Linked DNA regions of Hymenobacter swuensis DY53. The protein of the gene in region 2 binds, or shares a complex with, the protein of the main gene of each other region. Links are inferred from orthologs where the notes say so. Each region holds a gene or a part of one and is shown on either strand. Other genes may lie near its edges.

The links.
Region 1: the proteins of tsaE (region 2) and tsaD are in contact, whole or in part, in a crystal structure (PDB 6N9A), measured with the Thermotoga maritima proteins. The link is inferred for Hymenobacter swuensis DY53 from one-to-one orthologs. Residues at the interface, in WP_004082108.1 of Thermotoga maritima: Leu37, Gly38, Lys46, Lys57, Val59, Lys60, Ser61, Thr63, Phe64, Thr65, Leu66, Met67, Val69, Pro71, Tyr82, Arg83, Leu84, Asp86, Asp88, Phe89, Asp93, Ile128, Asp130, Glu131, Arg134; in WP_004082750.1 of Thermotoga maritima: Cys10, Asp11, Arg49, His50, Leu82, Gly84, Gly135, Gly136, Glu154, Thr155, Leu156, Asp157, Asp158, Ser159, Glu162, Asp165, Lys166, Arg169, Leu170, Tyr175, Lys213, Thr214, Leu217, Tyr218, Gln221, Arg222, Asn324.

What each region holds. Positions count from the first base shown.
Region 1 is NZ_CP007145.1:3,486,794-3,489,645, reverse strand. It holds tsaD (tRNA (adenosine(37)-N6)-threonylcarbamoyltransferase complex transferase subunit TsaD), read left to right. Parts: upstream 1-851; coding sequence 852-1,853; downstream 1,854-2,852. Other genes in the region: HSW_RS16230 (C40 family peptidase), read left to right, coding at 2,746-2,852; smpB (SsrA-binding protein SmpB), read left to right, coding at 2,098-2,568; HSW_RS16245 (translocation/assembly module TamB domain-containing protein), read right to left, coding at 1-544.
Region 2 is NZ_CP007145.1:2,187,552-2,195,197, reverse strand. The notes cover bases 2,529-5,334. They hold tsaE (tRNA (adenosine(37)-N6)-threonylcarbamoyltransferase complex ATPase subunit type 1 TsaE), read right to left. Parts: upstream 4,249-5,334; coding sequence 3,808-4,248; downstream 2,529-3,807. Other genes in these bases: HSW_RS10625 (pyridoxal phosphate-dependent aminotransferase), read left to right, coding at 4,493-5,334; HSW_RS10635 (alanine dehydrogenase), read right to left, coding at 2,529-3,727. Also shown: HSW_RS10650 (DUF547 domain-containing protein), read left to right, coding at 1-493; arsenosugar biosynthesis arsenite methyltransferase ArsM, read left to right, coding at 546-1,514; HSW_RS10640 (DUF6134 family protein), read left to right, coding at 1,647-2,243; more of HSW_RS10635, read right to left, coding at 2,498-2,528; more of HSW_RS10625, read left to right, coding at 5,335-5,749; HSW_RS10620 (outer membrane beta-barrel protein), read left to right, coding at 6,011-7,646. UniProt on the Escherichia coli protein: Required for the formation of a threonylcarbamoyl group on adenosine at position 37 (t(6)A37) in tRNAs that read codons beginning with adenine.

The DNA of each region.
Region 1 (2,852 bases), 1.3 Mb from region 2 along the record:
GGCCATATTCCGGAATGCGCGGCACGTTCTGGCGGTCCAGCACGAAACGGCCGTTGCGCAGGCCCAGGGCCTCAATCTTAAAATCGAAGGGCTTGCTGACTTTGGTGGTATCGGACGGGCCCAGCAGCCGCTTCACGGAGCTGATGAACTGGTCGAGGGTGGTGGAATCAGGCTGGTCTTTGTAAGTGACCAGGTTAAAGCGCGGCTCCTCCAGCGTGAGCTTGCCCACGTGCAGATGGCTGGGGTCGAACACGGTGAACAGCCGGATGTCGGCATCGGCCCGCCCGATGTTGAACAGCTCATTGCCGCGCCGGTCCAGCACCCGCACGCCTTCCAGCAGCACCCGCGAAAACGGCCGAATATCCACCCGGTTCACCAGCACTTTCTGGCCCAGCTTGTCGGTCAGGATGCGGGCCGCGCGTTGCGCTACATTGGTCTGCACGCTCGGAATCCGCAACGCCACCAGCGCCCCCACTACGGCCAGTACTACCAGCAGCAGCAGGGCAAACACGACTTTCAGGAGGACGGACAGAAACCGGGGCACGGAGAAGAGGGGCTGAAACGGGGCAACAACAAAGATAGGCACTTACCCCCGACCGTTGCCTGGGAGGCTGGCTGCCGGCAAAAACGTTTACCTGCCGCGTAAGGTTAAAGAAAACGCCCGAAGCGACAATCTGGTGTTTTGCCCCGACCTTTGTGCGGAGAAAGAGTATCTGTCATCCTGAGCTTGCGAAGGACCTGACCACGCCTGAATGACTTGTTCTGATGGTTGATCTGATGGAATAAGGTCCTTCGCAAGCTCAGGATGACAGCCTTTCACTCATTTACTCCGTTACTCAACTGCTCTTCAAATGACCATTCTCGCCATTGAGTCTTCCTGTGACGATACCTCGGCCGCTGTATTGGTGAACGGGGAAATCCGCTCCAATGTGGTGGCCACCCAACAGGTGCACGAGCAGTACGGCGGCGTGGTGCCCGAATTGGCCTCCCGGGCCCACCAGCAGCACCTGATTCCGGTGGTGGAAGCGGCCCTGCAGAAAGCCGGCGTCAGCAAAGCCGACCTCGATGCCATAGCCTTCACCCAGGGGCCGGGCCTGCTGGGCTCTTTGCTGGTGGGCGGTATGTTTGCCAAAACCCTGGCCCTGGCCCTGAATAAGCCTTTGATAGCCGTAAACCACATGCGGGCCCACATTCTGGCCCACTTCATTGAGGACCCCAAGCCCCGGTTCCCGTTCCTGTGCCTGACCGTGAGCGGCGGCCACACCCAGCTGGTAGTCGTGCGCTCGGCCCTGGATATGCAGATCATCGGGCAGACCACCGACGACGCGGCCGGCGAGGCCTTCGACAAAACCGGCAAACTGCTGGGCCTGCCGTACCCGGCCGGTCCGCACCTCGATAAGCTGGCCCGCCAGGGCAACCCCACCCGCTTCCCGCTGCCGGTGGGCACCATGCCCGGCTATGACTTCTCGTTCAGCGGGCTGAAGACGGCCGTGCTCTACTTCCTGAAAAAGGAAACGGCCAAGAACCCCGACTTCATCCAGGAAAACCTGCCGGACCTCTGCGCCAGCATCCAGCACACCATCATCCAGACGCTGCTGCGCCAGCTGCGCCGCGCCGCCCACGACCAAGGCCTCACCCAGGTTGCTCTGGCCGGCGGCGTGGCCGCCAACAGCGGGCTGCGCCAGGCGTTGCAGGACGAGGCTGCCGCGCAGGGCTGGGAAGTATTCATCCCCGCCTTTCAGTACTGCACCGATAATGCCGGCATGGTGGCCATAACCGCCCAGTTCCAGTATAAAGCCGGCGACTTCGCCGACCAACTAGTCAGCTCCGACCCGCGCCTGAAGCTGGCGTAGGCTGTCATTGTGAGCAGCGCGAAGCACCCAAAGGACAGCGCAGCTACTCCTTTTCAGAAGGCGAAGCGTCCGAAGTTGCTTAACCCCTGCCACCACTAGGTACCGAAACGCGCAGGGTCGCGTCGCTGCATCCGTGCTGCAACCGTTATTTTCGGCCCGGAAACAGCCCTGCTACTGTCGGCTGCGTACACCTTCCACTGCAACCCCCCGCGCTATCCACCGCGCGCCACTGCCCGAAACCACCGTGAGCAAGAAAGACGACAAACCCAAGAATATCAACATCCAGAACCGCCGGGCCCGCCACGAGTACGCGTTTCTGGTGCAGTATGAGGCTGGCATGATGCTGCAGGGTACTGAAATCAAGAGTATCCGGGAGGGCAGCGTGCAGCTCCAGGATGGCTTTTGCACCTTCCACCAGGATGGTAGCCTGTGGGCCCACAACATCACCATTGCCCAGTACACCGAGGGCACCTACAACAACCACGAGCCCACCCGCGCCCGCAAACTGCTGCTCAACAAAAAGGAGCTGAAGCAGCTGGCCGGCAAAGCCCAGGAGCAGGGCCTCACCATCATTCCGGTGCGCATGTTCGTCAGCGACCGGGGCTTTGCCAAGCTGGAAATTGCGTTGGCCAAAGGCAAGAAGCTCTACGACAAGCGCGACGACCTCAAGGCCAAAGACCAGAAGCGCGAAATGGACCGCGCCCGGGACTACTAGGTGAGATAGTGAGGTGGTGAAATGGTGAGTTTTTACGTTGATTTTTGGTGAGTTACATTTTAAGCGGGAGCTTCGCAGAACTATTGAGTAGTGTGCTTAAACAAGCAACGTCTACTTACGCAAGGTGAACGTTAAACTCACCATTTCACCATCCCACCACCTCACTATCTCACCATTTTGGAATACGGAATCTGCGCGCTGAGCGCCGTGCCGGTGCGGGCCGAGCCCTCCGATAAAGCCGAAATTGTCACGCAGCTCGTTTTTGGAGAGTGCTATTCCGTGCT
Region 2 (7,646 bases):
CAACGCCTACACCATCCGCCTGATTCTGGACCATTACCCGATACAGAGCATCAAGGACATCGGCTCCAAAATCAAGATTCCATTTGTGACCACGCCTTGGGCGGCCAAGTTCTTCAGTATCGGGGGCGAGAAAATGAGCCTCGACAACATCGAGCACGGTATTCTGCGCAAGCAATACAACGACCCCCGCATTCACTTTGCGCTGGTGTGCGCCTCCATTTCCTGCCCCCGCCTGCGCAACGAAGCCTACACCGCCGACAAGCTCAACGCCCAGCTCGACGACCAGGGCCGGGACTTCCTGAACAACCCGGCCAAAAACAAGTTGGCCAAAGACCAGGCCCAGCTCTCTAAGTACTTTGATTGGTACAAGGGCGACTGGGAACAGAACGGGCAGTCGGTGGTGAAGTGGGTGAACCGCTACGCCACGACCAAAATCGACGGCAATACGAAGATTGACTACCTCGACTATAACTGGAATCTAAACAAGCAGTAGCCTACCGGCTACGCCCCTCCCCGCCTTATTTTCTTTTCTCTCCCCAGCCCGCATGAGCTATTTAGAAACCACCGCCGACGTGTACCGCCAGGCGGCCCAGGAGCCCCAGGTGGGCCTTTGCTGCACGACTAATCCCATCTGGCAGCTGCCCGGCCTGAGCATTCCGCAACGGATGCTGTCCATGAACTACGGCTGCGGCAGCACCGTGAACCCGCGCGACCTGACCAACAGCCCCACCGTGCTGTACGTGGGCGTGGGCGGGGGCATGGAACTGCTGCAGTTTGCCTACTTCAGCCGCCGCCCCGGAGCCATCATCGGGGTGGATGTGGTGAGCGAGATGCTGGACGCCTCCCGCGAAAACATGCAGGAAGCCGAGCGTCAGAACGACTGGTTTAAGTCGGAATTCGTGGATTTGCGGGCCGGCGACGCATTGCACCTGCCCGTGGCCGACGAAAGCGTGGACGTGGCCGCCCAAAACTGCCTGTTCAACATTTTCAAGCTGGATGATCTGCGCCGCGCCCTGCAGGAAACCTACCGGGTGCTGAAGCCCCACGGCCGCTTGGTGATGTCGGACCCCACCTGCGAGCAGCCCATGAGCGATGAGCTGCGGGCCGATGAGCGCTTGCGCGCGCTCTGCCTCACCGGCTCCTTGCCGCTGCAGCAATACCTGGATATGATTACGGAAGTCGGCTTCGGTACGGTGGAAGTGCGGGCCAAGCGCGCCTACCGGGTGCTTTCGCCCCAGCACTACGCCACCGACGAGCTGATTTTCATCGAGAGCGTGGAAGTGTGCGCCATCAAGGACCCCATGCCCGCCGATGGTCCCTGCATCTTCACGGGCCGCACGGCCATCTACTACGGCGGCGAAGAATACTTCGACGACCACAAGGGCCACGTGCTGCTGCAGAACCAGCCCCTGGCCGTGTGCGACAAAACCGCCGCTAACCTGGCCGCCCTGGGCAGCTCCGATATCTTCATTTCTCCCTCCACCTACCACTACGACGGCGGCGGTTGCTGCTAGGCAGCGGTATTACTACCAAAGCCCGTCATGCTTCGGCAAGCTCAGCATGACGGGCTTTGGTGTGTTTTAACCGTTCTGCTCGTCGCCTTACTTCCTCTCTGCTCTACCTACATGTTTCTGTCGGCTTTGCTTTTGTCCGGTACCCTGCCCGCGGCGGCCAGCCCGCCGCCGGCTGCGGCGGAGGTACGGCGCTACGCCATTGAGGTAGCGGGCGTGCGGGTAGGCACCATGACGGCCACCCGCCAACCACCGGTTGGCCCCGAGGTGACGTACTCGCTGGTGAGCGACGTGCAGGTAAATTTCCTGTTCTACCACGTCGTCATCTACTACCACGTCGTCAACCGCTTCCGCAACGGCCAGCTGGTGCTGTCCACAGTAGATGCGCGTACCAACCAGGGCAACTTCAGCACCCGCACCGAGTGGAAGGGCGACCATTACGACATCGTGGCCCACCAGTACAAGCACGACTACCAGGCCACCGAAACCCAGCCCATCCGCTACGCCGTCACGAACCTGTTTTTTGCCGAGCCGCCAGCCGGCCAGGCGCGGGCCTTTGCCGAATACTTCGGCGACTACTTCACGCTGCGCCCGGGCCGCCCCGGCCGCTGGCTCGCCACCCGCGCCGGCCGCGAGGATGAGTACCAGTACGCCAACGGCCAGCTGGTCACCCTCATCAAAAAGAACCCACTCAAAAACTTCATCATTCGCCTCCTGCCCCCGGAAAGCTGAGCAGTGGCAGGGTTAGTAGGTGCAATTGCAAACAAAAACGTCATGCTGAGCTTGCCGAAGTATCTCCACCACTCCATTGGATTGCTACAATGAAGCGGCAGAGATGCTTCGGCAAGCTCAGCATGACGTTCTGGCTTTGCCGGAACAACAGGTTTTCTGAAGCTGCAGACGTACTCCGCTCAACCTGACAGACCTGACCTGCCAACACAATCCTAAAATCCGTGTAATCCTCAACATCCGGCTAAATCCGTGATTTAGTTACGTACAGCAATCATCAGGGCCAGTTCCTTATAGCGCATGTTGAAGCGGCGGGCAATGCTGGCGTTGGTAAGAGAGCCTTTGTACACGTACACGCCGGAGCGGAAATGCTCGTTGGTAAATAGCACCTCGTTGATACCGCCGTGCTGGCTGATTTCCTGCAGAATAGGCGTGAAAATGTTGCTTAGCGCGTTGGTGGCCGTGCGTGGTACCCGGGAGGCAATGTTGGGTACACAGTAGTGAATCACGTCGTATTTGCGGAAGACGGGTTTGCTATGACTGGTCATTTCGCTGGTGGCAAAGCAGCCGCCCTGGTCAATGCTCACATCAATGACCACCGAGCCAGGAGCCATCATGGAAATAGCATCTTCCGACACCATGAACGGAATCCGGCCTTCTTCGGCGTTCAGGGCCCCAATAACTACGTCGGCGCGCCGAATTTGCTGGTTCAACGCGAAGGTATCGAGGGTGCTGGTATAGAGTTGGGGCTGGCCCAGGTTCTGCTTGAGGCGGCGCAGCTTGTAGAGGTGGTTATCGAATACCTTCACCTCGGCCCCCAGCCCGGAGGCAGCGCGGGCAGCGTATTCAGCTACCGTGCCGGCCCCCAGAATTACCACCTGCGAAGGCGGCACGCCCGTAATGCCGCCCAGAATAATGCCTTTGCCTTCGTTGGAACGTGCCAGGTACTCGGCGGCAATGAGCATCACGGTGGAGCCCGCAATTTCCGACATGGCCCGCACTACCGGCCGGGTACCGCTGGGGTCCTTGATTAACTCGAAGCTGATGGCGTTTACCTTTTTGCGCAGCAGAGCCGTGATGTACTCGGCCGTGAGCGAACCAAACTGCAGGGCCGAAATCAACGTCTGGCCAGCCCGCAGGTACTCCATCTCATCGTACGTGACGGGGGCCACTTTCAGGATGATGTCCGCCTCAAATACCTCTTTCTGGGAGTAGGCCACGGTGGCCCCGGCCTCGGAGTACTCGTGGTCGGAGTACTTGCTGGGTTCCCCGGCCCCGCTTTCCAGCAGAATTTCGTGGCCTGCTTCCACCAGGTGCTTCACCGCCTCGGGCGTAAGGCAGATGCGGTTTTCCTGCAGGGAGGTTTCCCGGGGTAGCCCAATGAACAGCTTCCGCTTCCGGGTTTCCACGGCCAGCATAGATTCCTGGGTGAAATAGGCGCGGCTGGTAGCCAGCGACTCAAATCCGGGGGGCACTGCGTCGGGCATTTTCTTGAATTAAAAATTATGAATTATGAATTAAAAATTGAGCACACAGTCAATTTTGCAGCAAGCAGAGCTGACCATTTTTAATTTTTAATTCTTAATTCCCTCGCAGATGGTCCGGTGACGGAGAGGGTAATGAGCAGTCGGTCAGGGGGCAGTAGGGCCTCAATGCGGCTCGGCCACTCAATCAGGCAAAGATAGCCAGAATCAAAGTACTCTAGCGCCCCGATGTCTTCGGCCTCCTGTGGGGTGTTAAGGCGGTAGAAATCGAAGTGGTAGATGGGTTCGTTCTGGGCCGTGCGGTATTCGTTGATCAGGGAAAACGTGGGGCTGCTGACCTCTTCCTGCACGCCCAGGCTACGGCATAGGGCTTTAATAAAGGTGGTTTTGCCCGCCCCCATCTCGCCTTCAAAGCAAATGATGGGGTGGCCCTGTACCGCGGCGCGCACCTGCCCGGCCACAGCCGGCAACGCGTCGAGGGAAGGAATTTCGATGGTCTGATTCATCATCCGGAGAGGCCGCATATGTACGCCTGAATAACTTGAGCCTGCAAATTTGGTTATTCTGCCGCGAAATCAGTGGCTTTCTTTCGTCTACCTATTCTGCATTGTCCTTGGTGGGTTGGGCTAGCCTGCCGATGCCGGCCCGGCGGCCCGGCATCTCCACCATCATCTGGTTGCAGCCGGTTTTTTCGCAGGTTTTTACCCGCCAGACCGGGCCCGGCAACTGCTGTCCTCTATATTTGGCCGACCCAAACCAACACCAACCATGCAAGTTTCGCGAATGGCCGGCAGCCTGATTGGCTCCGAAATCATCAAAATCGGCAACGAAGTCAACGACATGATCCGCAAGGGGGAGCAGATCTGTAACCTCACCATTGGCGACTTCGACCCGTCTATTTTCCCCATTCCCACGGAGCTGCAGGCTGAAATTACCCATGCCTACCAGGCCGGGCACACCAACTACCCGCCCGCCAACGGTATGGCTGCCCTGCGCGAAGCGGCGGCGGCTTTTACGGAGTCGCGCCTGGGCCTGAGCTACTCACCCAACGATTTTCTGGTGGCGGGCGGCTCTCGGCCGCTCATCTACGCCACCTATCTGGCCCTGGTAGACCCCGGTGACAAAGTGGTATTTCCGGTACCCAGTTGGAACAACAACCACTACTGCCACCTCTCCTCGGCCGAGGCCGTAATGGTGCCCACCCGCCCCGAAAACAACTTCATGCCCACGGCTGCCGAGCTGGCACCGCACCTGGCCGGGGCCACGCTGCTGGCCCTGTGCTCCCCGCTCAACCCTACCGGCACCGTGTTCAGCCGCGAGGATCTGGAAGCCATCTGCGACCTAGTACTGGCAGAGAACAAGCGGCGCGCCCCCGGCGAAAAGCCCTTATATATACTCTACGACCAGATTTACTGGTTACTGACTTTCGGCAATACCGAGCACTACGACCCGGTGAACCTGCGCCCCGAACTGCGCGAGTACACCGTTTATATCGACGGTATTTCCAAGTGTCTGGCTGCTACGGGAGTGCGCGTAGGCTACGCCTTCGGACCGGCTCCGGTAATTGACAAGATGAAGGCAATCCTGGGCCACGTAGGCGCGTGGGCTCCCAAGGCCGAGCAGGTTGCCACTGCTACCTACCTCCCCCAAACCGCTGCCGTAGATGACTTTCTGGGTGCGTTCAAAGAAAAGGTGCAGCACAGCCTCGACGCGTTGCACCAGGGCCTGCAAGCCATGAAAGCCGACGGTCTGCCCGTAGATTCGATGGTACCGATGGGGGCTATCTACCTCACGGCCAAGCTGGACGTGCTGGGCCGCACTACTCCTGACGGCCAAGTGCTGACCTCTACCAAGGAGCTAACGTCTTACCTTATCAGCGAAGCGCGGCTGGCCCTGGTACCCTTCAGTGCCTTTGGTACCGATGGCGCGTCGCCGTGGTTCCGCATGTCGGTGGGAGGTGCCTCGCTGGCATCCATTGAGGCCGCCCTGCCCCGGCTGCGTGCTGCCCTGGAACGACTGAAGTAAACCTACATTCCTGCTTTTTACACCACCGGCCTTGCAGCAGTTGCAAGGCCGGTGGTGTGTTCGGGCTGTTTTCCCGCCTTTTGCATCGGTCTGGTTTTCTTGCATCAGATTAAGATAAACTATCTATATTGTTGCCGCTATCGGCCGCTATTTTGTGGCAGCCAGAGGTTTCTACTCTGTTTTAGCTGCGTTTGATCTGCAGTTACCGCTCTATCTCCTATTGCACTTTCCGCCTTTCACAACCACCGGAACGTGTACTGTATGCTTTCTTCTATTTCCTGCCCGGGAGCCGGCTTTCCATTGGCTACCACGGTTCTTTTGCTACTTAGTGCCCCTGATTTGCGGGCGCAGCAACTCCGCCCCGCTCCTATTACTGGCGCTGTACGAACTGCTACCGGCTCAGCCCTGGAGTACGCCACCGTCACGCTGCACCGCGCCACCGATTCAGTAGTAGTCAAAACTGAATTCAGCGACGCGGCAGGTCAATTTCAGCTGCAACCACCCGTTATCGGCCGTTACCTGGTATCGGTCAGTCAGCTAGGCTACGGCCGGGGCTGGGCAGGCCCGCTGGACGTTACGGCCGGCCCCGCCACTCCCCTGGCTTTCCGGCTGGTGACCGGAACAGCAACACAGCTTAAAGAGGTGACCGTAACCGGCCAGCGGCCCGTGTTTGAGCGCCTGGCTGACCGGACCATCGTGAACGTGGAAGGCAGCCTGCTGAGCGCAGGCAATACTACTCTGGACGTGCTGGGCCGTGCCCCCGGCATGGTGTTGGATGCCAACGACAACCTGATGCTGCGCGGAAAAACCGGTTTGCTGGTATTGATTGACGGTAAACGGGTGCCACTTACCGGGGCGGAGCTGGCCAGCATGCTCCAGGCCCTGCCGGCCGAGCAGATACGCAGTATCGAGCTTATTACCAACCCACCTGCCAAATACGATGCGCAGGGTGGAGCCGGCGTTATCAGCATCAGCCTGAAAAAAGACCAGCGGCAGGGCTTCAATGGCAGCACCAATGCGGCGTACGGCCGGGGACGGTACGGCAAGTTCACCAGTGGCCTGAACCTCAATTACCGCCGTCAGAAGCTCAGTCTCTATAGCTCTTACGCGTACACCGACCGCCAGCTGTTTCAGGAGCTGCGCTTTGACCGCACGTACCTGCAGGATGGGCAGCCGGTCCGCTTCGTTACGCAGCGCAACGACACCCGCAGCCATATACAGTCCCATACCTGGCGCGCCGGCATCGAGTACTCCTTCACCGACCGCACTACTCTGGGGGCGGTGGTAAGCGGACTGGCAAGTCGTTTACCGTCGCTGGGCCGTAACTACTCGGAGTTGTACGATGCCCAAGGGCAGCTGACGGCGCAGTTGGAAGCCCGGAACCACCGGACGCTGCTGACGCCCAACGTGGCCGCCAACCTGAGCCTGCGGCATCAATTCCGGAAAGACTCGCTGGGCACCCCGGAACTGACAATGGACGCCGACTTGGCCCGCTACGACCTTACCCGCACGCTTGACCTGCAATCCAGCAACCTGCTTAGCTCCTACTACACTCCCAGTCGCCTGCTAGGCGACCAGAACGGCCGCCTGACCATCGGGAGTGCCAAGGCCGATTACGTACGCAGCCTGCGGCACGGGCTGCGGCTGGAAACCGGCCTGAAAACCAGCCGGGTTTCATCGGATAATGACGTACTATTTGAACGGGAGAAAGATGGCGTGCGGCAGGTAGATGCGGGCCTTACCAACCGCTTCCGCTACGAGGAAACCATCAGCGCGGCTTACGTGAGTCTGACCCGTTCCCGGCCTACGCTTACCCTCACAGCCGGCCTGCGCGGAGAGCATACTGCCACCGACGGCCGGCAGCAGATAGGGAGCCAGGAGTTCAGTCGCCGGTATT